Regions from separate parts of the Symbiopectobacterium sp. genome, predicted to be linked through region 1. Evidence: predicted binding sites of a transcription regulator. Region 1 holds the regulator's gene; each other region holds the start of a gene.
What was found. The regulator CRP, encoded in region 1, controls carbon source genes, mostly activating them, when cyclic AMP is high. The targets are predictions, from matches to a motif close to ATGTGANNNNNNTCACAT.
Positions count from the first base shown of each region.

Region 2: msrB (peptide-methionine (R)-S-oxide reductase MsrB) is a predicted target of CRP. The motif match lies at 1,994-2,011, and genes of this name have one in related genera.
Region 3: ACTBDZ_RS09460 (YfcZ/YiiS family protein) is a predicted target of CRP. The motif match lies at 1,977-1,994, and genes of this name have one in related genera.
Region 4: serC (3-phosphoserine/phosphohydroxythreonine transaminase) is a predicted target of CRP. The motif match lies at 3,831-3,848, and genes of this name have one in related genera.

Region 1 covers NZ_JBPETA010000072.1:463-5,975, reverse strand. Annotated here, with positions in the region: gene ACTBDZ_RS08680 (hydrolase) at 163-1,146, shown strand; gene ACTBDZ_RS08675 (YheU family protein) at 1,143-1,370, shown strand; gene ACTBDZ_RS08670 (phosphoribulokinase) at 1,481-2,350, shown strand; gene ACTBDZ_RS08665 (OsmC family protein) at 2,377-2,784, opposite strand; gene crp (cAMP-activated global transcriptional regulator CRP) at 3,101-3,733, shown strand; partial or broken gene argD (bifunctional acetylornithine/succinyldiaminopimelate transaminase) at 3,800-5,023, opposite strand; gene ACTBDZ_RS08650 (aminodeoxychorismate synthase component II) at 5,148-5,513, opposite strand, start outside.
Region 2 covers NZ_JBPETA010000010.1:20,856-26,368, forward strand. Annotated here, with positions in the region: gene ansA (asparaginase) at 1-364, shown strand, start outside; partial or broken gene pncA (bifunctional nicotinamidase/pyrazinamidase) at 403-1,055, shown strand; gene ACTBDZ_RS01890 (YeaC family protein) at 1,087-1,368, opposite strand; gene msrB (peptide-methionine (R)-S-oxide reductase MsrB) at 1,464-1,883, opposite strand; gene gapA (glyceraldehyde-3-phosphate dehydrogenase) at 2,233-3,228, shown strand; partial or broken gene ACTBDZ_RS01905 (D-hexose-6-phosphate mutarotase) at 3,335-4,176, shown strand; partial or broken gene ACTBDZ_RS01910 (aldo/keto reductase) at 4,310-4,813, opposite strand; gene ACTBDZ_RS01915 (hypothetical protein) at 4,904-5,513, opposite strand, start outside.
Region 3 covers NZ_JBPETA010000083.1:1,309-6,821, reverse strand. Annotated here, with positions in the region: gene fadJ (fatty acid oxidation complex subunit alpha FadJ) at 1-13, opposite strand, end outside; gene fadI (acetyl-CoA C-acyltransferase FadI) at 10-1,323, opposite strand; gene ACTBDZ_RS09460 (YfcZ/YiiS family protein) at 1,554-1,850, opposite strand; partial or broken gene fadL (long-chain fatty acid transporter FadL) at 2,244-3,515, shown strand; gene mqo (malate dehydrogenase (quinone)) at 3,707-5,293, opposite strand.
Region 4 covers NZ_JBPETA010000136.1:3,194-8,706, forward strand. Annotated here, with positions in the region: gene rpsA (30S ribosomal protein S1) at 1-83, opposite strand, end outside; gene cmk ((d)CMP kinase) at 207-899, opposite strand; gene aroA (3-phosphoshikimate 1-carboxyvinyltransferase) at 1,086-2,372, opposite strand; gene serC (3-phosphoserine/phosphohydroxythreonine transaminase) at 2,514-3,599, opposite strand; gene ycaO (30S ribosomal protein S12 methylthiotransferase accessory factor YcaO) at 3,869-5,513, shown strand, end outside.

The DNA of each region.
Region 1 (5,513 bases):
GTTTTGACTGCCCCTTGTCCCCACCGTTGCGGTATGATTTATTGACCTGACTGAACGTTAGCCTGTCTGTTACACAGCAATGCTCGCTGAGCGGCGCAAGCAGGTTAGCGCAGTGTGATGAATATCGCACAATTATTTCCCGAGGTCGTTTCGATTCCCATGTTGTCCTCAACATTTCGCCCGTTACGAGGGGCTGATAACCCGCATGTACAAACGCTGTTGCCGCGCTTGATTCGCCGCCGTGCCCGTTTGCAGCCGGTGTGGCAACAACTCGATCTGCCTGACGGCGATTTTGTCGATCTGGCCTGGAGCGAAGCGCCGCAAGGCGCGCGCCACAAACCCCGCGTAGTGCTGTTTCACGCTCTGGAAGGCAGCTTTCACAGCCCCTATGCGCACGGTTTGTTACAAGCGTGCCGTGAGCAAGGCTGGCTGGCGGTGATTATGCATTTTCGAGGCTGTAGAGGCCGTCCCAACCGTCTGAATCGTATCTACCATTCTGGTGAAACCGATGATGGCAGCTATCTGCTGCGCTGGATGCGGGATACGCTAGGCGAAGCACCGACTGCTGCCATCGGCATTTCTCTGGGCGGCAATATGCTGGCTAAACGGGAAGAAGCCCGGTTGCTCTCCGCTGCGGCGATAGTCTCCGCGCCGTTTCATCTCGACGCCTGTAGCCGCAGGATCGAAAAGGGATTTTCCCTTATTTATCAGCGCCATATGGTCGGACAGTTAAAGCAGAATGCCCAGCGTAAGCTGGCACGCTATCCGGGTTCGTTACCGATTATCCCGGCACAGTTGCAACGTATAAAGGGATTGCGTGAGTTTGATGATGCGATCACCGCCCGTATTCATGGTTTTCAGAATGCTGCCGACTACTACCATCAGTGCAGTGCACTGGCGTTGCTGCCCACCATTCGTACGCCGACGCTGATCATCCATGCGCAGGACGATCCTTTCATGACACCCGAGGTGATCCCGGATATCAGCCACCTGCCCGACACTATCGAATACCAACTGACAGCGCACGGCGGGCACGTCGGGTTTGTCGGCGGTACATTACTGAAACCGGAAATGTGGCTGGAACAACGCATTCCGGCCTGGTTCACGCGCTTTCTATCGGCGGACACCGCAGAGGCAACAGCATGATGATTCCCTGGCAGCAGCTTGATAGCGATACGCTGCAAAATATTATTGAGTCCTTTGTGTTACGTGAAGGCACGGATTACGGCGAGCAGGAACGCTCATTGGAGGAAAAAGTCAGGGATATTCGCCGCCAGCTTGCCTCGGGAGACGTGGTGTTGGTGTGGTCAGAGCTGCATGAAACGCTGAATATCATGCCGCGCACCCAGCTAAACGAAAATACGCCGTAACGTGATAAATCATCGTTTCCTGACGCGCGGGGGGTCGTCTTGCGTCACTGGGTCTGTTATACAGTGAGAGCCATGTTAGTCAAACGCCTAATCCGACGGAGTGCAACCGCATGTCGCAACAACACCCGATCATTGCCGTTACCGGCTCCAGTGGAGCAGGCACCACCACGACCAGCCTCGCGTTCAGGAAGATCTTCCAGCAGTTGCAGATAAAAGCCGCTTCACTGGAAGGCGATAGCTTTCACCGTTATACCCGGCCAAAAATGGACATGGCAATTCGTAAAGCGAAAGATTTAGGCCGCCATATCAGCTATTTCGGCCCAGAGGCCAACGATTTCAGCTTGCTTGAACACGCGTTTATCGAATATGGCCGCAACGGTACCGGAAAAACACGCAAATACCTGCACACCTACGATGAGGCGATTCCCTACAATCAAGTGCCCGGCACCTTTACTCCATGGGAGCCGATGCAGCATCCTACCGATATGCTGTTTTATGAGGGTCTGCACGGCGCGGTGGTCACCGACCAGTACGATGTTGCCCAGCACGTTGACCTACTGGTCGGCGTGGTCCCCATCGTCAATCTGGAATGGATTCAAAAGCTGGTTCGCGATATCAACGAACGCGGTCACTCACGTGAAGCCGTGATGGATTCAGTGGTGCGTTCCATGGAGGATTACATCACCTATATCACACCGCAGTTTTCTCGCACCCATATCAACTTCCAGCGCGTACCGACTATCGATACCTCAAACCCCTTTGCAGCCAAGGCGATCCCTTCGCTGGACGAGAGCTTTGTGGTGATCCATTTCCAGGGCGTCGAGCATATTGACTATCCCTACCTACTGGCCATGCTGCAAGGCTCGTTTATTTCACACATCAATACGTTGGTGGTGCCGGGGGGAAAAATGGGACTCGCCATGGAACTGATCATGGCACCGCTGGTAAAACGGCTGGCAGAAGGGCGTAGCGCGGGCTGAGATAAAACACACAGCCCGCCATAAAACTATGCGACAGCGATGATTTCGTGGCTGTGAGTAACCTTCACCGCCTTTTCTAACATTAGCGCCACTGAACAATACTTCTCCGCCGACAGCGATACTGCCCGTTCAACCACTTTATCCGTCAACCCCACGCCCGTGACGACAAAATGCAGGTTGATATGGGTAAACAGGCGCGGCGCTTCTTCACGACGCGTCGAGGATAATTTGACTTCACATCCGGTAATAGTATTGCGACCCTTTTGCAAAATGGACACCACATCAATGGCGCTACAGCCTCCTGCCGCCATCAACACCATCTCCATCGGACTGGGAGCTTTATCGCCAGCATTGCCATCCATCAGGATCTGATGCCCGGATGACGACTCACCGAGAAAGGTCAGATCTTCGACCCATTTTACGCGCGCTTGCATCCACAACTCCTCAAATTTATTTGAAAATTACTCACTGTTATATATAAAAACCGCCGATAACTAGAGCTTAATCATGCTGAAGCGAGACAACACGAGACAGGCTCGTCAAGCTGTGTTACAAACAGGAATAGAATCCGTTCCTTCAGTTTTATACTGACGGTAAGAACGGGTCGTGACGTCGCCATACAGAGGCCAGTATATTCCCTGACGTCAGTCCGCCAACACGGAATTTTTACTACTAGCACGTTAATACGCCGTACAGGGAACTCTGAACCCTGTAATTTGCGCAGTGAATTACAACAGAGGATAACAGCGAATGGTTCTCGGCAAACCTCAGACAGACCCGACTCTTGAATGGTTCCTTTCTCATTGTCATATTCACAAGTATCCATCGAAGAGCACGCTGATTCACCAAGGTGAAAAGGCAGAAACGCTTTACTACATCGTGAAAGGCTCAGTGGCTGTGCTGATCAAGGATGAAGAAGGCAAGGAAATGATCCTCTCCTACCTCAACCAGGGGGATTTTATTGGGGAACTGGGCCTGTTCGAAGAGGGCCAGGAACGCAGTGCATGGGTGCGGGCAAAAACTGCCTGTGAAGTCGCTGAAATCTCCTATAAAAAATTCCGTCAACTGATCCAAGTCAACCCGGATATTCTGATGCGTCTTTCCTCACAGATGGCGCGTCGCCTCCAGGTGACCTCCCAGAAAGTGGGCAATCTGGCCTTCCTGGATGTTACGGGCCGCATCGCGCAGACACTGTTGAACCTGGCGAAGCAGCCCGATGCCATGACGCACCCGGATGGGATGCAAATCAAGATCACGCGTCAGGAAATTGGTCAGATTGTTGGTTGTTCCCGCGAAACGGTAGGCCGTATTCTGAAAATGCTGGAAGATCAGAATCTGATCTCGGCACACGGCAAAACTATCGTGGTGTACGGCACACGCTGATATCACCAGCGCCGTTTAGGCAAAAGCACGTTGCGCGCTGCGCAGCGTGCTTTTGACGAGCCTACGCTACCCTGCTTTCACCACGGCTTCGACCGCCCGCGCGAACCGCGCCATGCCCTGATCAATATCTTCCAGATCAATCACCAGCGACGGCACAAAACGCACCACGTTAGGCCCCGCGACTAGCACCATAACGCCTTGCTCTGCGGCAGCGGCAAGGAACTTGCCCGCCTGACCGTGCCATTTCGGCTTCAGTTCTGCGCCAATCAGCAGTCCCATACCGCGAATCTGCTCAAAAATACCGTGCTCTTCATTAATCGCCTGAAGAATCGAGACGAAGCGCTCGTGGCGCGCTTGTACACCGGAAAGCACCTGCGGGGTGTTGATGGTGTCCAATGCTGCTTCAGCCACCGCACAAGCCAGCGGGTTACCGCCGTAGGTGGTGCCATGTACGCCGACGGTCATCACAGAGGCGACTTCTTCAGTGGTCAGCATGGCGCTGATGGGGAAACTGCCGCCCAACGCTTTCGCCGTAGTGAGAATATCCGGTGTCACGCCATAGTGCATGTAGGTAAACAGCTTGCCGGAACGCCCCATGCCGCTTTGCACTTCATCAAACACCAGCAGAGCGTGATGCTGATCGCACAGCTCACGCACGCCTTTTAGGAATTCCGGCGTGGCCGGTGTAATGCCCCCCTCGCCCTGAATCGGTTCCAGCACCACGGCGCAGGTGTGGTCATCCATCACCGCTTTTACTGCAGCCAGATCGTTGAATGGCACGTGCACGATATCGGCTGGTTTTGGTCCGAAGCCATCGGCTTATTTCGCCTGACCACCGACCGAGACAGTGAACAAGGTGCGGCCGTGAAACGCATTGTAGAACGCAATAATTTTGGTTTTATACGGTCTGTGGCGCTTAATCGCATAGTGACGAGCCAGCTTGAAAGCCGCTTCGTTGGCTTCCGCACCAGAGTTAACAAAGAACACGCGCTCGGCAAAGGTGGCGTCTATCAGTTTGCTGGCCAGACGCAGCGCTGGCTCATTGGTGAAGATATTGCTGGTGTGCCACAGCGTTTCGCCCTGCTGCTTTAACGCCGCCACCAGCGCCGGGTGGCAATGACCCAATGCCGTTACAGCAATCCCACCGGCAAAGTCGATATACTCACGCCCCTGCTGATCCCATACGCGGCTACCTTTGCCTTTAACCGGCACAAATTGCGCCGGTGCGTATACGGGTAGAATCACTTTGTCATGCGTCGCCCGCGTTACCGCCTTTGAATCTGTTGTCATTTGCTTTCGTCCACACCGCTTAAAGTGAAAATATAATCATCAAATATGCATAAAAAATCAATACGCAAGGTTATAAAATAGCGCGTTATGACAGTCCGTTTTATCGCAACCGATGCTGATAACCTCAGGTATTAAGGAAGTTCTGCAACAATTGATGCCCTTGCTCACTCAGAATGCTCTCAGGGTGAAACTGCACCCCTTCTAACGGCAAGGTACGGTGGCGTATTCCCATGATTTCATCACGCTCACCTTCACGCTCTGTCCAGGCCGTGACGTCAAACTCGGCGGGCAAAGAAGCGGGATCGATCACCAGAGAGTGGTAGCGCGTCACCGTTAATGGCAGCGCCAACCCGCTAAAAACGCCGCTCCCGGTGTGCTGTATTACGAAGGTTTTTCCATGCATCACCTGGTGCGCCCGCACCACGCGCGCACCAAATGCCTGCCCCATCGCCTGATGGCCGAGACACACGCCCAGAATGGGCAGTTTGCC
Region 2 (5,513 bases), on a different contig from region 1:
AGGGATTTCAGCGGACGTAGTGCGTAACTTCCTGCGCCAGCCGGTCAAGGCGCTGATATTGCGTTCTTATGGTGTGGGTAACGCCCCGCAAAGCCCAGCGCTACTGGACGAACTGCGTCAGGCATCGGAGCGGGGTATTGTGGTGGTTAACCTCACCCAGTGCATTTCCGGACGGGTGAATATGGAGGGCTACGCCACCGGCAATGCGCTGGCGCAGGCTGGCGTGATCAGTGGTTTTGATATGACAGTGGAAGCCGCGCTGACTAAACTGCATTATCTGCTGAGCCAACCTGATTTAACCCCTGATACCATTCGCCAGTTAATGCAACAAGACCTGCGCGGCGAACTGACCCAGGACGCATAACCCGGATGCTGGAGCGAGCTGCCATGAACCATACCGTCATAAACCATGCCCTGCTGTTGGTTGATTTGCAGAATTATTTTTGTCCGAACGGCGCACTGCCTGTCGCACAGTGCGATGTCACCATCGATGTTGCCAACGCAGCGATAGCGGCAGCACAGAAAGCCGAGATGCCGGTCATCGCCAGCCAGGACTGGCACACTGCCAATCATCTGAGCTTCGCCGCCAATAACCCGGGCGCTGTCGTGGGAGAGCGTGGTGAACTGGCAGGATTAGCGCAAACATGGTGGCCAGTGCACTGCGTACAGGGCACGCGAGGTGCGGAGTTTCACCCGCGCCTTAATCGTGAGGCGTTTGATGCGGTGATACAGAAAGGCACCCAGCATGACATTGACAGCTACAGCGCTTTTTTCGACAACGGCAAACGCGCCGCCACCACACTGGATAGCCTGTTACGCCAACGTGGCATCACGCGTTTGACCATCATGGGGCTGGCAACGGACTACTGCGTAAAATTTACCGTGCTAGATGCATTGGAACTCGGGTATGACGTGCAGATCGTTAAGAGGGCTGTCGCGGGGTGAATCTCCAACCAGATGATAGCGAAGCAGCGCTGGCCGACATGGTGGCTCACGGAGCACGCCGTATTGGCCTGGCCGACTTTATCGCGGTATCAGCACACCACCCCGTATAACGCCGAGCCCCAGTGCATTGAGGAACCTCGGTTACTGGCGTTCTCGCTGAATCAGGTTGTCGATGGCAAACGCCTGCTTCAGCTCTTGCTTACTTTTCATCACCAACTCTCCGTCGGTATTGATGGTCATGTGTTCCGCATCAACGTTGTAGCGTGATTGCCATAACATCACCATTTGCAGGCAATTTTCTTTTTGCTCCGGCGTCAACGGCACGCCATCAGGCCATTTTCCCAGTTCCACGGCGGTTGCCAGGCGTTGGTAGATATCCGGCGTCAGCGCCGTCACAACGTCATCAAGCTGTTTGTCGAGCATCGTCATTGCCATCCTGTCATTGCTATTTGCCATTGCTATTTTCATCAAAACCCAGCAAGCCGAAACGTTTTAGCCACAGCTGTTATCCTTAACCGTCAACCATCCACTTTCTCACCGTCGCTGCCATCGATAAAGCTCAACGAGGCCGAGTTAACGCAGTAACGCTCGCCGGTGGTTTGCGGACCATCGGGGAACACATGCCCCAAATGGGCATCGCATTTACCGCAGCGAATTTCGATACGGTGCATGTTATGCGAAAAATCTTCCAGATAGCGGATTGCGCCCTTCGCCACGGGCCGATCAAAGCTGGGCCAGCCGCATCCAGAGTCATATTTGTTGTCGGAGTAAAACAGCGCGCTTTGGCAGCACAGGCAGTGATATACCCCAGTGCGTTTATTGTGCAACAGTTTTCCTGAATAGGCAGGCTCAGTGCCGCGCTGCTGCGTCACGTATTGTTGCATCTCCGTCAACGTTCCCTTGCCTGCCGTTGCAGACGTTGAAGCTGGCTTATCCATGATTGTCTCGTCATCATTTTTGTTTGGCATGACTTAGTTTAACAAGAATTAACATCCTCATAACGTTTTTTCCGACTAAAATGAGGAGTAACCAACCAAGGCCCTAGAAATTGTGACGCAAATCACATTTATCGGGCCTGCGGGCTTTATATTGGTGCAAACGCTCCCATTTAAGGGAAAGATGTTCCTAAGTTTCATTACGGCGCTTTTTCGTGCAACCGTTGCGCATCAGATTTGACTTGCCGCAACTATTGACACGATTCCGCTTGACGCTCAGCAAGGTTTTTGTAATTTTACAACCAACCTTTATTCACTAACCATTATTCACAAACCATAGCTGGTGGAATATATGACTATCAAAGTAGGTATCAACGGTTTTGGCCGCATCGGCCGCATTGTTTTCCGTGCTGCTCAGAAACGTTCTGACATTGAGATCGTTGCAATCAACGACCTGTTGGACGCTGACTACATGGCTTACATGCTGAAATACGACTCAACTCACGGCCGTTTTGACGGCACCGTTGAAGTGAAAGACGGTCAGCTGATTGTTAACGGCAAAAAAATCCGCGTTACCGCAGAAAGAGATCCGGCTAACCTGAAGTGGGACGAAGTTGGTGTTGACGTGGTTGCAGAAGCAACCGGTATCTTCCTGACTGACGAAACTGCACGTAAGCACATCACCGCTGGCGCGAAAAAAGTGGTTCTGACTGGCCCGTCCAAAGACAACACCCCGATGTTCGTTCGTGGTGCCAACTGTGACAAATATGCCGGACAAGATATCGTTTCCAACGCATCTTGCACCACTAACTGCCTGGCACCGCTGGCAAAAGTGATCAACGACAACTTCGGCATCATCGAAGGTCTGATGACCACTGTTCACGCCACTACTGCTACCCAGAAAACCGTCGATGGCCCGTCTCACAAAGACTGGCGCGGCGGCCGCGGCGCATCTCAGAACATCATCCCGTCCTCTACTGGCGCAGCCAAGGCTGTAGGTAAAGTTCTGCCAGAACTGAACGGTAAACTGACCGGTATGGCGTTCCGTGTTCCGACCCCGAACGTTTCTGTGGTTGACCTGACTGTTCGTCTGGAAAAAGCAGCAACTTACGAAGAAATCAAGAAAGCCATCAAAGCCGCTTCTGAAGGCGAGCTGAAAGGCGTTCTGGGCTACGTTGAAGATGACGTGGTTTCCACCGATTTCAACGGCGAAATTCTGACGTCTGTGTTCGATGCCAAAGCCGGTATCGCGCTGAACGACAACTTTGTGAAACTGGTTTCTTGGTATGACAACGAAACCGGCTACTCCAACAAAGTACTGGACCTGATCGCCCACATCTCCAAATAAGGCGACGGTGCGATAAGCGATGCAAGGGGCGACATGATGTCGCCCTTTTTATTAGCTGCGTTCCGCCATGATGCAACACGAAATACAAATAAAACAAGGTAACATCATGAACGATAAAATTTTTCACTTCCCATCACATCTGAAATTTCATCCACGCTCAGTCAACGCCAGGTAGACCAACTGCCGGTTATTGTCGTTGATCATCCGCAGGTACGAGCAGCCGTCACGCTGCAAGGCGCCCATCTGCTGCACTGGCAGCCGCAAGGGGAAGCCCCTGTGCTGTGGTTGAGCGACAACACGCCGTTCGCAGAAGGCGTCGCCATTCGCGGTGGTGTACCGATCTGCTTCCCGTGGTTTGGCCCATTTGCGGAACCTAACCACGGTTTTGCCCGTTTACTGCCGTGGGAATTCACCGCGCACCGTGAAGATGCCGACGGCGTTGAATTGACCTTCACCCTGCGTGATACGCCGGAGACGTTGGCAAGCTGACCACACGCTTTTACGCTGACCGCACGCTACAAACTGGGTAAAATCTGCAAGATCGAGTTAGAAGCGCAGGGTGATTACAGCATCACCAGCGCCCTGCACACCTACTTCCAGATTGGTGACATTGACCATATCCGCGTTAGCGGTTTGGGCGATACCTTTATCGATAAGGTCAATCAAGGCAAGTTGACGACGCAAGGTGGCGATCTGACGTTCACTGAACGCACCGACCGCATCTATACGCATCCAGAAGCAGTGAGCAGCATCGTGGACCCAACGCTGAAACGCACTATCGACGTGCACCACACGCACCACAGCGATGCGGTTGCCTGGAACCCAGCGGCGGAACTGTCTAAAACCATCGCCGACATGCCGGATGACGGTTATAAAACTTTTGTCTGCGTGGAAACGGCTCGTGTGACTCAGCCGTTTGTTGCCACCCCCGCCGCACCAGCGCGTTGACCACGGTGATTAGCGTAAAACGTTGATCAGCGAAACGGGTTTGCCTCGATAGATCCGAAATCGCCGCTCGCAGGCTTGCGGGCGGCGCTAACCACATAGCGCTAACCCGTTAATGCTTCACTGCCCTATCCCGCTACACAACAGCCAACGGCTGCTTACTGGTCGGTGCGGGAAAAGCGGCATCCAGCGCAGCGATATCACCACTATCCAATTCCAACGTGAGCGCGCGTGCGTTTTCTTCAACGTGGGCCACCGAACTCGCTTTCGGAATCGCAATCACGCCGGGTTGTCGCAATACCCATGTCAGCATAATTTGTGCGGACGTCGCCTGGTATTTATCCGCCATGCGCATTATCACCGGATGAGAAAACAGGTTGCGGCGCAGCGTACCTGCTTGTGCTAATGGACAGTAGGCCATCACCGGCACGGCGCGTGCCTGACACCAGGGCAGCAAATCAAACTCGATACCGCGCGAAGCAACGTGATAAAGCACCTGATTAGTCATGCAGCGCTCACCGCCTGACAAGGACCAGAGTTCATTCATGTCCGCCACGTCCAGATTGGACACACCCCACTGACGAATCTTGCCTGCCTGTTGCAGCGCCTCCATCGCCGTGATGGTCTCTTCCAACGGGATACTGATCAGAAGTGAGATAAACAATTAAGAGAATCTGGTCACGTATTCAATGAGTGTATTGCTACATAGTCTGGCATGCAAAAAAGGTGTTTAAAACCAGCCTGAATGCATGAAGAGAACATAGAGCATGAATACTATTTTTATTGCGGAGCAACACATTGAATACGTGACCCGTCCCTGCCAATGCCCCTGATTGCTCAGATGTTCACCGGACAACGCCAGCGTTCCCCCGGTAGCAAGCCTTCCCGTACCCTGATAGTTGCCGTTCAAGGTTAATGCGCCGTCAGCAACGATATCGCTGGCATTAAGCACGGTATCGCCCGTCAGCGTCGCCTTGCCGAGCGTGGAGAGTATGCCGCTGTTTTCGATTGCGTTAGCGCTTATCTGGCTGTCGCCACCGCTCACCAGCGTGCCCTGATTTAACAATTTACTGGGAGATACCGCCGCATTGAGCGCCACTGCAATACCTTGATCGCCTTGAATGCTTCCGGTATTGATCAACTGGTTGCCTTGCAGCACAAGCGCGTTTGCTTGCCATTCGCCCTGATTCACCGCCTGCGCAGCGTTGAACGTCGCCAGCCCGGCAGAGAGCAGTTTGCCGCTCTGGCGGTTGGTCAACCTGTCGCCGATGCTGAGCGTCAGTGCATCCAGCCCCAGCACCTTGCCCTGATTATCCAAGACGTCGGCATTTATCCCGACC
Region 3 (5,513 bases), on a different contig from region 1:
GCGCGTGTTTCATGGTGTGACCTCCAGAACCATTGCCGCCCCCAGTCCCCCCGCTACGCAGGCAGTAACCAGCCCAAACCCGCCCCCGCGCCGCTGCAACTCATGCAGGGTCTGCGTAATCATTCTGGCACCCGTGGCCGCAAACGGATGACCGTAAGCAATCGAACCGCCCAGCACGTTGAATTTATCCATGTCCACGTCTCCCAATGCCGAGGTGCGCCCCAGTTTATCCCTTGCAAAATCAGCGCTGGCGAACAGCTTGACGTTTGCCAGCGTCTGCGCCGCAAACGCTTCGTGCATATCAATCAGCGTAAGATCGCCGAGGCTAAGACCCGCGCGATCCAACGCCAGCGGCGTGGCATACGCCGGTCCCAACAGCATATCTTGCTGAACACCAATGGCAGTAAACGCATAGCTTTTCAGATAGCCCAGCGGGGTTAACCCGAGGCTGCGCGCCTTTCCTTCACTCATTAAGAGTACAGCAGCGGCACCGTCAGTGAGCGGAGAGCTATTGGCCGCGGTGACAGAACCGTGCAGACGATCAAACGCGGGCGACAAACGGGCGTAATGCTCCAGCGTCGAGTCATGACGCACGTTGTTATCCTCTTTGAGCGTTTGACGGTACGGAGGCACGTAAGCGGTCATCACCTCTTGGTGCAGCACGCCTTGTTGCCAGGTTTTCGCCGCCAAGCGGTGCGAACGATGAGCAAAAGCATCCTGGTCGGCGCGGGAAATGCCGTAGGTTTTTGCCATCTGTTCAGCAGTATCTCCCATACGCAGCCCGGTGGAGTACTCGGCCACCGGGGGCGAGACCGGCAACAGATCGCGCGGACGCAAGCGTGACAGCAATTTGAGCCGTTGCCCCAACGTGCGAGCTTTACTGAGATCCAGCAGCGTCATCGCCAGATTTTTGGTTACATCGATCGGCGGCAGTGAGAACGTGTCTGCTCCGCCCGCAATTCCCACCTGCGCAGTGCCCGCCATAATGCTTTCGGCCACGTTGACTACGGACTGAAAGCTGGTTGCGCAGGAGCGGGAAACGGTATAGGCGTCGGTATGCACACACATTCCAGTGCCCAGCACAATTTCGCGCGCAATATTGGGTGCAGCCGGCATTTGTACTACCTGACCAAACACCAGCAGATCGACCCACTTGGGATCGATGCCATACCGTATCAGCAGTTCGCTCACCACCATTTTGCCTAAATCCATGGCGGGAAGGCCGCGATACGCGGTCGCTTGACGAGCGAAAGGCGTGCGCAATCCACTGACGATCGCGACCCGTTCGCCGCTCCGGGTTATCAGGGGTAACACCTCGCTCATAAACACTCCTGTAAACAGAGAATTAAGTATATGTTCTAACAGGTCAGACCTGAATAGCGTGTTAACCAGAGCATTACATTAAGCAAACCCGTTCACTACAAAATGCGAGTGCACGCTCTCTGCAAGAGGAGATGAAATCTGGAAGGGGATGGCAAGACGGCGTGTGGGTGCAAGAAAAGGGAACGAGCACAACGTGCGGCGCGCTGCACCGCACGTTATCACCAGGAGGCTTAACGCAATCCCAGTTGGAAAATCAGCGTTTCAGCCTGGCAGCTGAACGTGAAATCGATATCCAGCTGTACGCCACCGTTGACGTCAGCAAAACGACTGTCGATCTGGCACGGTTCAGATTCTACTGCACGGACTTTTTCCGTCAGCGCCGTCAGCGTGGCCTGTGCGGCAGCACGGTCAGCAAATACTTTGCTGTAAGATGCCGTGCAGTCGGTGTTGTCCATTACAGTACCGACATCCACGCAGCAGCAAGCGGCGGTTTCTTCAGCAGAACATTTATTTATTGCGTTTGTCATGATGCTTTTCCTCTACGGGTAACGATCTGCCCGGGCAGATTTGATACGGTTCAAAAATATCACTTTTCCCGCTATTTTACTCAGCAGACCCATCAAGCACTAGAACTTACTGCATGTAAGGGCATTTAGTGATCAAACTCACATCGTTTTGTTATTATTAGGTAAATTAACCCACCGCAGACCGCGCTTTTCTTAACGAATGTGTTAACTGGATCTGGTTTTTACATCAATATGGAAATATTTAGAACACAAACTTGAAACATTTTCATACTCCCCACTTATACTTTCGCCAACTGGTCTGATTTGTCAGTCCACCTGCGCCCCCTACAATGCGCGTCCCTTGTTACGGTATGTAACAAAGTCAAATAACAAGTACACGATGAGGTTTTGGTCATGAGCCAGAAAAACCTGTTTAAACACTCCGCAGTAGCGATAACAGTGGTACTGGTTTCAGCACAAGTTTCCGCCGCAGGCTTCCAACTCAATGAATACTCTTCATCCGGGTTGGGGCGTGCATTTTCTGGCGAAGGTGCCGTGGCCGATAATGCGACATCCGGCAGCCGCAACCCCGCCACCATGACAATATTCGATCGCACCACGGTTTCTGGTGGCGTGACGTATATTAATCCGGATATTGATATTATGGGCAAGAGCGCGTCAGGCGCTGATGCCAGTGCCAAAGACATTGCACCGCACGCCTGGGTGCCAAACATGCACTTTATCATGCCGTTAAATGACCAGTGGGCGATCGGTGCATCAGCTACCACCAACTATGGGCTGGCGACGGAGTTTGATAATAACTTTACTGCCTGTTCCATTGGTGGCAAGACTGACTTGCTGACGTCTAACCTAAACCTGAGTGCAGCCTACCGCCTGAATCAGCACTTCAGCTTTGGTCTGGGTGTCAATGCCGTGTATGCCGATGCAACCATCGTGCGTCATCTTGGCGAAGCATCCGCAAGTGTCCCAACGACTCGCCCATCCACCGAGCTTGCGCGTTTGGAAGGCAAAGAGTGAGGCTATGGTTGGAACGCGGGTATCCTTTATGAAGTGGATAAAAATAACCGCTTTGGCTTTACCTATCGCTCCAAGGTCGATATCGACTTCAAAGGCGATTACAGTAACCAACTTCCCACGTTTGTAACGGGTGGGCTTAACGGTGCAACCATTCCAGGTAAATTGACATTAAACCTGCCTGAAATGTGGGAAATTTCCGCTTACCACCGCGTTGCTCCGCAATGTGCGGTGCACTACAGCATGGCGCTGACCAGTTGGAGCACCTTTAAAGAGCTAAGAGCGACCAACAATAACGGCAACACGCTGTTTGAGAAACAAGAAGGTTTCCGCGATGCCTACCGTCTGGCTATCGGCACCACCTATTATCATGACGATAACTGGACCTTCCGTACTGGTATCGCCTTTGATAACAGCCCGGTTCCTGCCGATAAACGCTCCATTTGCATTCCCGATCAGGATCGTTTCTGGTTAAGCGCGGGGACAACCTATGCGTTTAACAAAGATATGTCCGTGGATGTCGGCGTATCCTACATGCACGGTAAGAGCGTTAATATCACCGAACACGCACCGCTGAGTTTTACCGATTATAATTTTAGTTCCAAAGGCCGCGCCTGGCTCTACGGCGTTAACCTGAATTACACCTTCTAATCGCCAATAGCGATCTATACAAAAGGCCGCTAATGCGGCCTTCAGACTGATGACGAAGTCACTCCCACCGTCATTCCCACCCACGACTGTCATTCCCGCGAAGGCGGGAATCTCTTACCGAAGAAACGCGTTTATTCTCACAGAGATCCCCGGCTTTCGCCGAGGATGACAGCGGGTAAAGTAGTACTGTATTACTCCGGCTTCACTTCAATGTAGTTCAGGTGCAGCGTGTCGCTGGTGTAACGGCGGATCTGGTTGGTAAGATCGATATCGCCATCCAGTTTTTTGCCGTAAGAAGGCACGATCGCCTTCAGTTTGCCCTGACATTCTGGCGTTGCCACTTGCTGCTTAAACACTTTCTCCAGCAGACTCAGCATGATCGGTGCTGCGGTTGACGTCCCCGGAGAAGCGCCCAGCAGCGCAGCGATAGTGCCATCCTGCGAGCTGACGATCTCGATGCCCAACTTCAGTACCCCGCCTTTATCCGCATCCTTCTTGATAACCTGAACCCGTTGTCCGGCAACCGCCAAGCGCCAGTCTTCCTTTTTGGCGTCGGGGAAATACTCTTTCAGCGCCGCGAAACGATCGTCATCATCCATCATCACCTGTCCGATCAGATATTTAACCAGATCGAAATTATCCAGCCCGACATGCGTCATCGGCATCAGGTTTGACAGCGTGACAGAGCCCGGTAGATCCCACAGTGAACCATTTTTCAGGAAATTGCTGGAGAACGTGGCAAAAGGACCAAACAGCAGCGCAAGTTTACCGTTAAAGATACGCATATCCAGATGCGGCACGGACATCGGCGGTGCGCCCACGGAGGCTTTGCCATACACTTTTGCCATATGGCGTTTTACGATGTCGGGATTGTCGGTGACCAGAAACTCCCCGCCCACCGGGAAGCCACCATAAAGATCCGCTTCAGGGATACCGGATTTTTGCAATAACGGCAACGCCGCCCCGCCTGCGCCAATAAAGACGAACTTGGCATTGATAGCATGCTCTTTCTCACCGTCCTTCAAATCCGCATAGATAATGCTCCAGGTGTGGTCCGCATTACGCTTTATCTCGCGAACTTCTGCATTCAAGCGCAGTGAGAAGTTGGTTTTGGTCTGCAAACCGGAAACCAGCTGGCGTGTGATTTCACCGTAATTGACATCGGTGCCAATCGGCATGCGCGTCGCAGCCACTTTCTGCTCCGGATCGCGCCCTTCCATCACCAACGGTGCCCAGGATTGGATCGTGGCGTGATCGTCACTGAACTCCATACCACGGAACAACGTACTGTGCTGCAACGCTTTATAACGCTGGTTCAGGAAGGCAGTATTCTCATCGCCCCAGACAAAGCTGATGTGCGGCACGCTGTTGATAAACAGATTCGGGTCGTGCAGCACACCATTCTTGACCTGGTAAGACCAGAACTGACGCGAAATCTCGAACGCTTCGCTGATCTCAACCGCTTTACTGATATCTATAGCGCCGTCGGCTTTTTCAGGCGTGTAGTTCAGTTCCATAAAAGCCGAGTGGCCTGTGCCCGCGTTATTCCAACCGTTGGAGCTTTCTTCGGCAACCTTATCCAGACGCTCAACCATCGTGATTGACCAGTCGGGTTGCAGTTCCTGAAGATAAGTCCCAAGGGTGGCACTCATGACACCACCACCGATCAGTACCACATCGGTGGTTTTTGCAGTATCCGCTGTACTTTCCGCCCATGCGGGCAACGCGGCGGTTCCCGCCAGATTCAGGCACAAGACCAAAGCCCGTAGTTTTTTCATACTTCTATCCCTCTGTTTATTCTAATTTTGTTGTTGCAGGTGAATCGCTACTCCAACCATCCCGAACGTGCGTCATTACCACACGGCAGCCAGGCTTCGTGTAAAATGCGTGTTACAGCGCACATCCGCACAACATTATTGTTACAAAGACAGTGAAAATAAATTTTTGTAATTAAATAAAAAATAACAATACAACTATTATTGATTAACAAGCAGTGGG
Region 4 (5,513 bases), on a different contig from region 1:
ACAACGCCGCGAACGATGGAACCCGGACGAGTTTCAATTCCTTTCAGCGATTCTTCAAAGAGTTGAGCAAAAGATTCAGTCATGTTGTTAATCTTAAGGGTTTCAATTTAACGTCCATCTGGCATCCTGCTTGATGGGGTTGTTTCACATGCCCTGCTGTTATCCTTACAACAAGGTTAAAAAAAAAATGCTATACCGCGCCTCAATCAACTCTGTGATTGAGCAAGGATTTTACGCGCGTAAATGAGCGATTTCGCAATAACGTCATCAATAATAGACATATCGGTCGAATCCAACACCAGCGCGTCTGCGGCAGGGATTAACGGTGCTACCGGACGATTCCGATCGCGCGCATCCCGTTCTTTTATCTCGGACAAAAGACGTTCAAAGTTAACATTAAAGCCTTTTTCCTGCAACTGTAGCATGCGTCGTTGTGCACGTTCTTCCGCGCTGGCATCCAAAAAAATCTTCACAGGTGCATCGGGGAACACCACCGTACCCATATCGCGGCCATCCGCTACCAGTCCCGGCGCTTCTCGAAACGCGCGTTGACGGCACAATAAGGCTTCTCTCACACGCGGAAAAGCGGCCGCCTGCGAGGCGGTGTTACCGACCGTTTCATTACGAATTTCGTTACTGACGTCCTCGCCTTCCAGAATCACTTTCAGTTGCCCGTCTTCAGCAATGAAACGCACGTCAAGGTGTGACGCCACCGGCACTAACGCTTCTTCCGAACCGATATCAACCTGATGATGTAAGGCAGCCAAGGCGAGCACGCGATAAATCGCGCCCGAGTCCAACAAATTCCACTGCAATGTTTCTGCCAACGCCTTGCACAGCGTTCCCTTGCCTGCGCCACTCGGCCCATCAACCGTTATTACCGGTGCCGTTACCGCCATCTCTTTCTCCTATTACTCGGGTCAACCGCGAGGTCTGTTACGACTTACGGTGCCTCATTATACGCGCCAACGAGCAAAACCGTTAACCTAACACCCGGAGAAAGATAAAATTTCAGAAGATGCCTTGCAAAACTGCGGGCGGGCATAGGCCCGCCCGACAGGAAAAGTGCAACCACCGTCCGGTTATTAACCGTGGCTCAGACGCGCCAACTGTTGAAAATAGTCAGGGAAGGTTTTTGCCGTACATTTGGGGTCGAGAATGGTCACTGGTGTATCGGATAATGCCACCAGCGAGAAACACATCGCCATACGGTGATCGTTGTAGGTGCCGATCTCTGCAAAACGTAACTGAGGGGCAGGCGTAATGCGAATATAATCGTTCCCCTCTTCCACCGTCGCACCGACTTTGCGCAGCTCAGTCGCCATTGCCGCAAGACGATCGGTCTCTTTTACGCGCCAATTGTAGATATTGCGCAGCGTCGTGGTGCCGCCCTCGGCAAACAGCGCTGCCGTGGCAATCGTCATGGCCGCATCGGGGATATGATTCATGTCCATATCGATGGCATGCAACTCACCGCACTGACACTCGATATAGTCATCGCCCCAGCGGATAATGGCACCCATTTTTTCCAGCACGTCAGCAAAACGGATATCGCCTTGCACGCTGTTGCGCCCCACGCCCGTAACACGGACCGTTCCGCCTTTAATGGCCGCCGCCGCCAGAAAATAGGAAGCGGAAGAGGCATCACCTTCCACCAGATACTCACCTGGCGCACGGTATTGTTGGTTGCCCTGTACGCTGAAGTGCTGGTAATTATCGTTGTGCACCTCAACGCCAAAATCTTTCATCATGCGCAGCGTGATATCGATATAGGGCTTGGACACCAGATCGCCTTTGATACTGATGCGGGTGTCTTTACTCGCCAACGGCGCTGTCATCAGCAACGCGGTCAGGAACTGGCTGGAGACGCTGCCATCCACGGCGATCTCACCTCCCTGGAAACCGCCGTGCAGGCGCAATGGCGGATAGTTGGTCTGCTCAAGGTAGTCGATGGTCGCGCCACCTTGGCGCAACGCATCCACCAGATGGCCGATCGGGCGCTCTTTCATACGCGGCTCGCCGGTCAAAACAATATCGCCTTGCGTCAAGCATAACGCGGCGGCCAGCGGACGCATCGCCGTGCCCGCATTGCCAAGAAACAGTTCTAACGGTTGCGACGCGCTGAACGGTCCACCAATACCGGTGACGTCGCACTCGGTGCGGCTGGGCAAAAGCTGATATTGCACGCCTAACAGTTGCAACGCGTCCAGCATATGGCGAACGTCATCGCTATCGAGCAGGTTTTTCAAACGCGTCGTCCCCGTTGCCAATGCCGCCAGCAACAAAGCACGGTTAGAGACGCTTTTCGAACCGGGAAGGTTAATCACACCATCGATCAGGGAAATAGGCTGTAGGGTAAGGGATTCCTGCATGTAACTCTTAACTCCGGTCATCAACATAAGAAACCCCGGTGCACACCGGGGTTTACTGGTAACAGGTTGCCGCTTCACGTTCTGCGACAACGGTACGACCTGCAACGCCGCGGGCAAACCACGGCGTCACTCGCTGCGGTATTAGCCGTGGCGACGTTCAAAATCCGCCATAAAGGCAGTCAGCGCCTGTACACCTTCCAGCGGCATCGCGTTGTACAGCGACGCACGCATCCCCCCCACTACGCGGTGGCCTTTCAGCGCATGCAACCCAGCCGCTTTGGACTCTTCCAGGAACAGTTTATCCAGCGCGTCGTCACCGAGCAGGAACGGCACATTCATGCGTGAGCGGTTGGCGGCCAGCACATCGTTACGGTAGAAATCGCTGCTGTCGATAGCGCCGTAAAGGTGATCCGCTTTCTCGCGATTGCGTTTTTCCATTTCCACCAGGCCACCCTGCTCTTTCAGCCATTTGAATACCATGCCAGAAAGGTACCAGGCGAAGGTCGGCGGCGTATTGTACATGGAGTCGTTATCGGCCAGCGTTTTGTAATCCAACACCGACGGCAGCACGCTGCGGGATTTACCCAACAGGTCATCGCGCACAATCACCAAGGTTAAACCGGCAGGGCCAATGTTTTTCTGCGCACCGGCATAAATCACACCGAAACGGCTGACATCGATCGGGCAGGACAGGATGCTGGAGGAGAAGTCAGCGACCACAATCTTGTCGCCAAAGTCAGGCGTTTCTTCAATTGCCAGACCATCAATGGTTTCATTCGGACAGTAGTTCACAAAAGCGGCATCGTCAGACAGAGCCCATTCACGCATCGGTTTGGCGGCGCGCAGGCCGTCAATGCGGGTTTTCACGTCAATAACGTTCGGTTTGCAGTATTTTTCCGCTTCGTTAATCGCACTGTGCGCCCAGTAACCACCGTCGATATAGTCCGCTTTAGCGCTGTCACCCAGCAGGTTGAGCGGCACGGCAGCAAACTGCGCGCGCGCCCCCCCTTGGCAAAACAGCACTTTATAGTTGGAGGGGATCTTTAACAGATCGCGCAGATCCTGCTCGGCTTCCGCCGCTACCTGCATAAATTCTTTACTGCGGTGGCTGATTTCCATTACGGACGTTCCCAGCCCACGCCAGTTACACAACTCTTGCTCGGCACGACGCAACACTTCAACCGGCAGCATGGCTGGACCGGCGCTAAAATTGAAAACTTGTGTCATTTCCCCTCACCACGTGTTTAGTACGACTATTTTTAACGTTTTGTCTGTTTTACAGCGACTATTATGATTTTTTGCAACAACCACGTTGGCTATTTGCAGCAGCCATCATGGTTTTTTGCAGCAACCGTCATCATTTGTTTTTATCACTGGCTCCTTCTCGCTGCAATCCTTATTACGCTTTCCCGTATAAAACCCGCACGGCGACAGCGTGGAGTTGTCCGTGAAAAATCCGTATGATGCTCGTCCCATAAAAGAGAAAAGTGACAATCATGAGCCAAACATTCATCCCAGGCAAAGACGCCGCCCTGGAAGACTCCATCGCCCGTTTTCAACAGCAACTCCGTGACCTGGGGTTCAACATCGAAGAAGCCTCCTGGCTGAACCCGGTGCCTAACGTCTGGTCCGTGCATATTCGCGACAAAGATTGCCCGCTGTGTTTTACCAACGGCAAAGGCGCCAGCAAGAAAGCCGCTCTGGCCTCAGCCTTAGGTGAATATTTCGAGCGTCTTTCCACCAACTACTTCTTTGCCGACTTCTATCTGGGCAAGTCAATCGCTAACGGCGATTTCGTACACTACCCGAACGAGCAGTGGTTCCCGCTGCCGGACGATAACAGCTTACCGCAGGGGATTCTGGATGATCACCTGCGCGCATTTTACGATCCTGATAACGAATTGAGCACCAGCATGCTGGTGGATCTGCAATCCGGCAACGACAAACGCGGCATCTGCGCCCTGCCGTTTACCCGCCAATCCGATAACACCACCGTCTACATCCCGATGAATATCATCGGTAACCTCTACGTTTCCAACGGGATGTCCGCTGGCAACACCGCCAATGAAGCGCGTGTGCAGGGGTTGTCTGAGGTGTTCGAACGCCACATCAAGAACCGCATTATTGCTGAAGCCATCAGCCTGCCAACCATCCCGGACAGCGTGTTGCAACGTTACCCCGGCGTGGTGGAAGCCATCGCCACGCTGGAAAAAGAAGGGTTCCCGATCCTTGCCTATGACGCCTCGCTGGGCGGCAACTATCCGGTGATCTGTGTGGTGCTGTTCAACCCCAGCAACGGCACCTGCTTCGCCTCTTTCGGGGCACACTCTGATTTCGGTGTAGCGCTGGAGCGTACCGTCACCGAACTGCTGCAAGGACGCGGGTTGAAAGATCTCGATGTCTTTACCCCGCCGAGCTTCGACAATGATGATGTGGCGGATCATGCCAATCTGGAAACCCACTTTATCGATTCCAGCGGTTTGATCTCCTGGGATTTGTTTAAAACCGACGCGGATTATCCCTTTGTCGACTGGAGCTTTAAAGGCAGCACCGAGCAGGAATTTGCTACCTTGATAGCAATTTTCCACAAAGAGCACAAAGAGGTGTACATCGCCGATTACGAGCACCTGTCTGTCTACGCTTGCCGCATTATCGTGCCGGGGATGTCCGACATTTATCCGGCAGACGATCTGCTGTTGGCAAACAACAGTATGGGTGTGCATTTACGCGAGACCATCCTCTCCCTGCCCGGCAGCCAGTGGGAAAAGCAGGCGTATCTCGATCTGATCGCTCAGTTGGATGATGAAGGTTTTGATGACTTCACCCGCGTGCGCGAACTGCTAGGGCTGGCAACTGGTAAGGATAACGGCTGGCTCACGCTACGTATCGGTGAATTAAAAGCGATGCTGGCGCTGGCAGGCGGCGATCTGGAACAGGCCCTAATCTGGGCGGAATGGACGCAGGATTTCAACAGCTCCGTCTTCAGCTCATCGCGCAGCAACTACTACCGCTGTTTGCAGACGCTGTTGACGCTGGCATTGGACGAAGAGCGTGAGCCATCGCAGTATTACGATGCGTTTGTCAAAATGTACGGCAGCGACACCGTCGACGCCGCGAGCGCGGCTATTGCCGGTGAGCAGT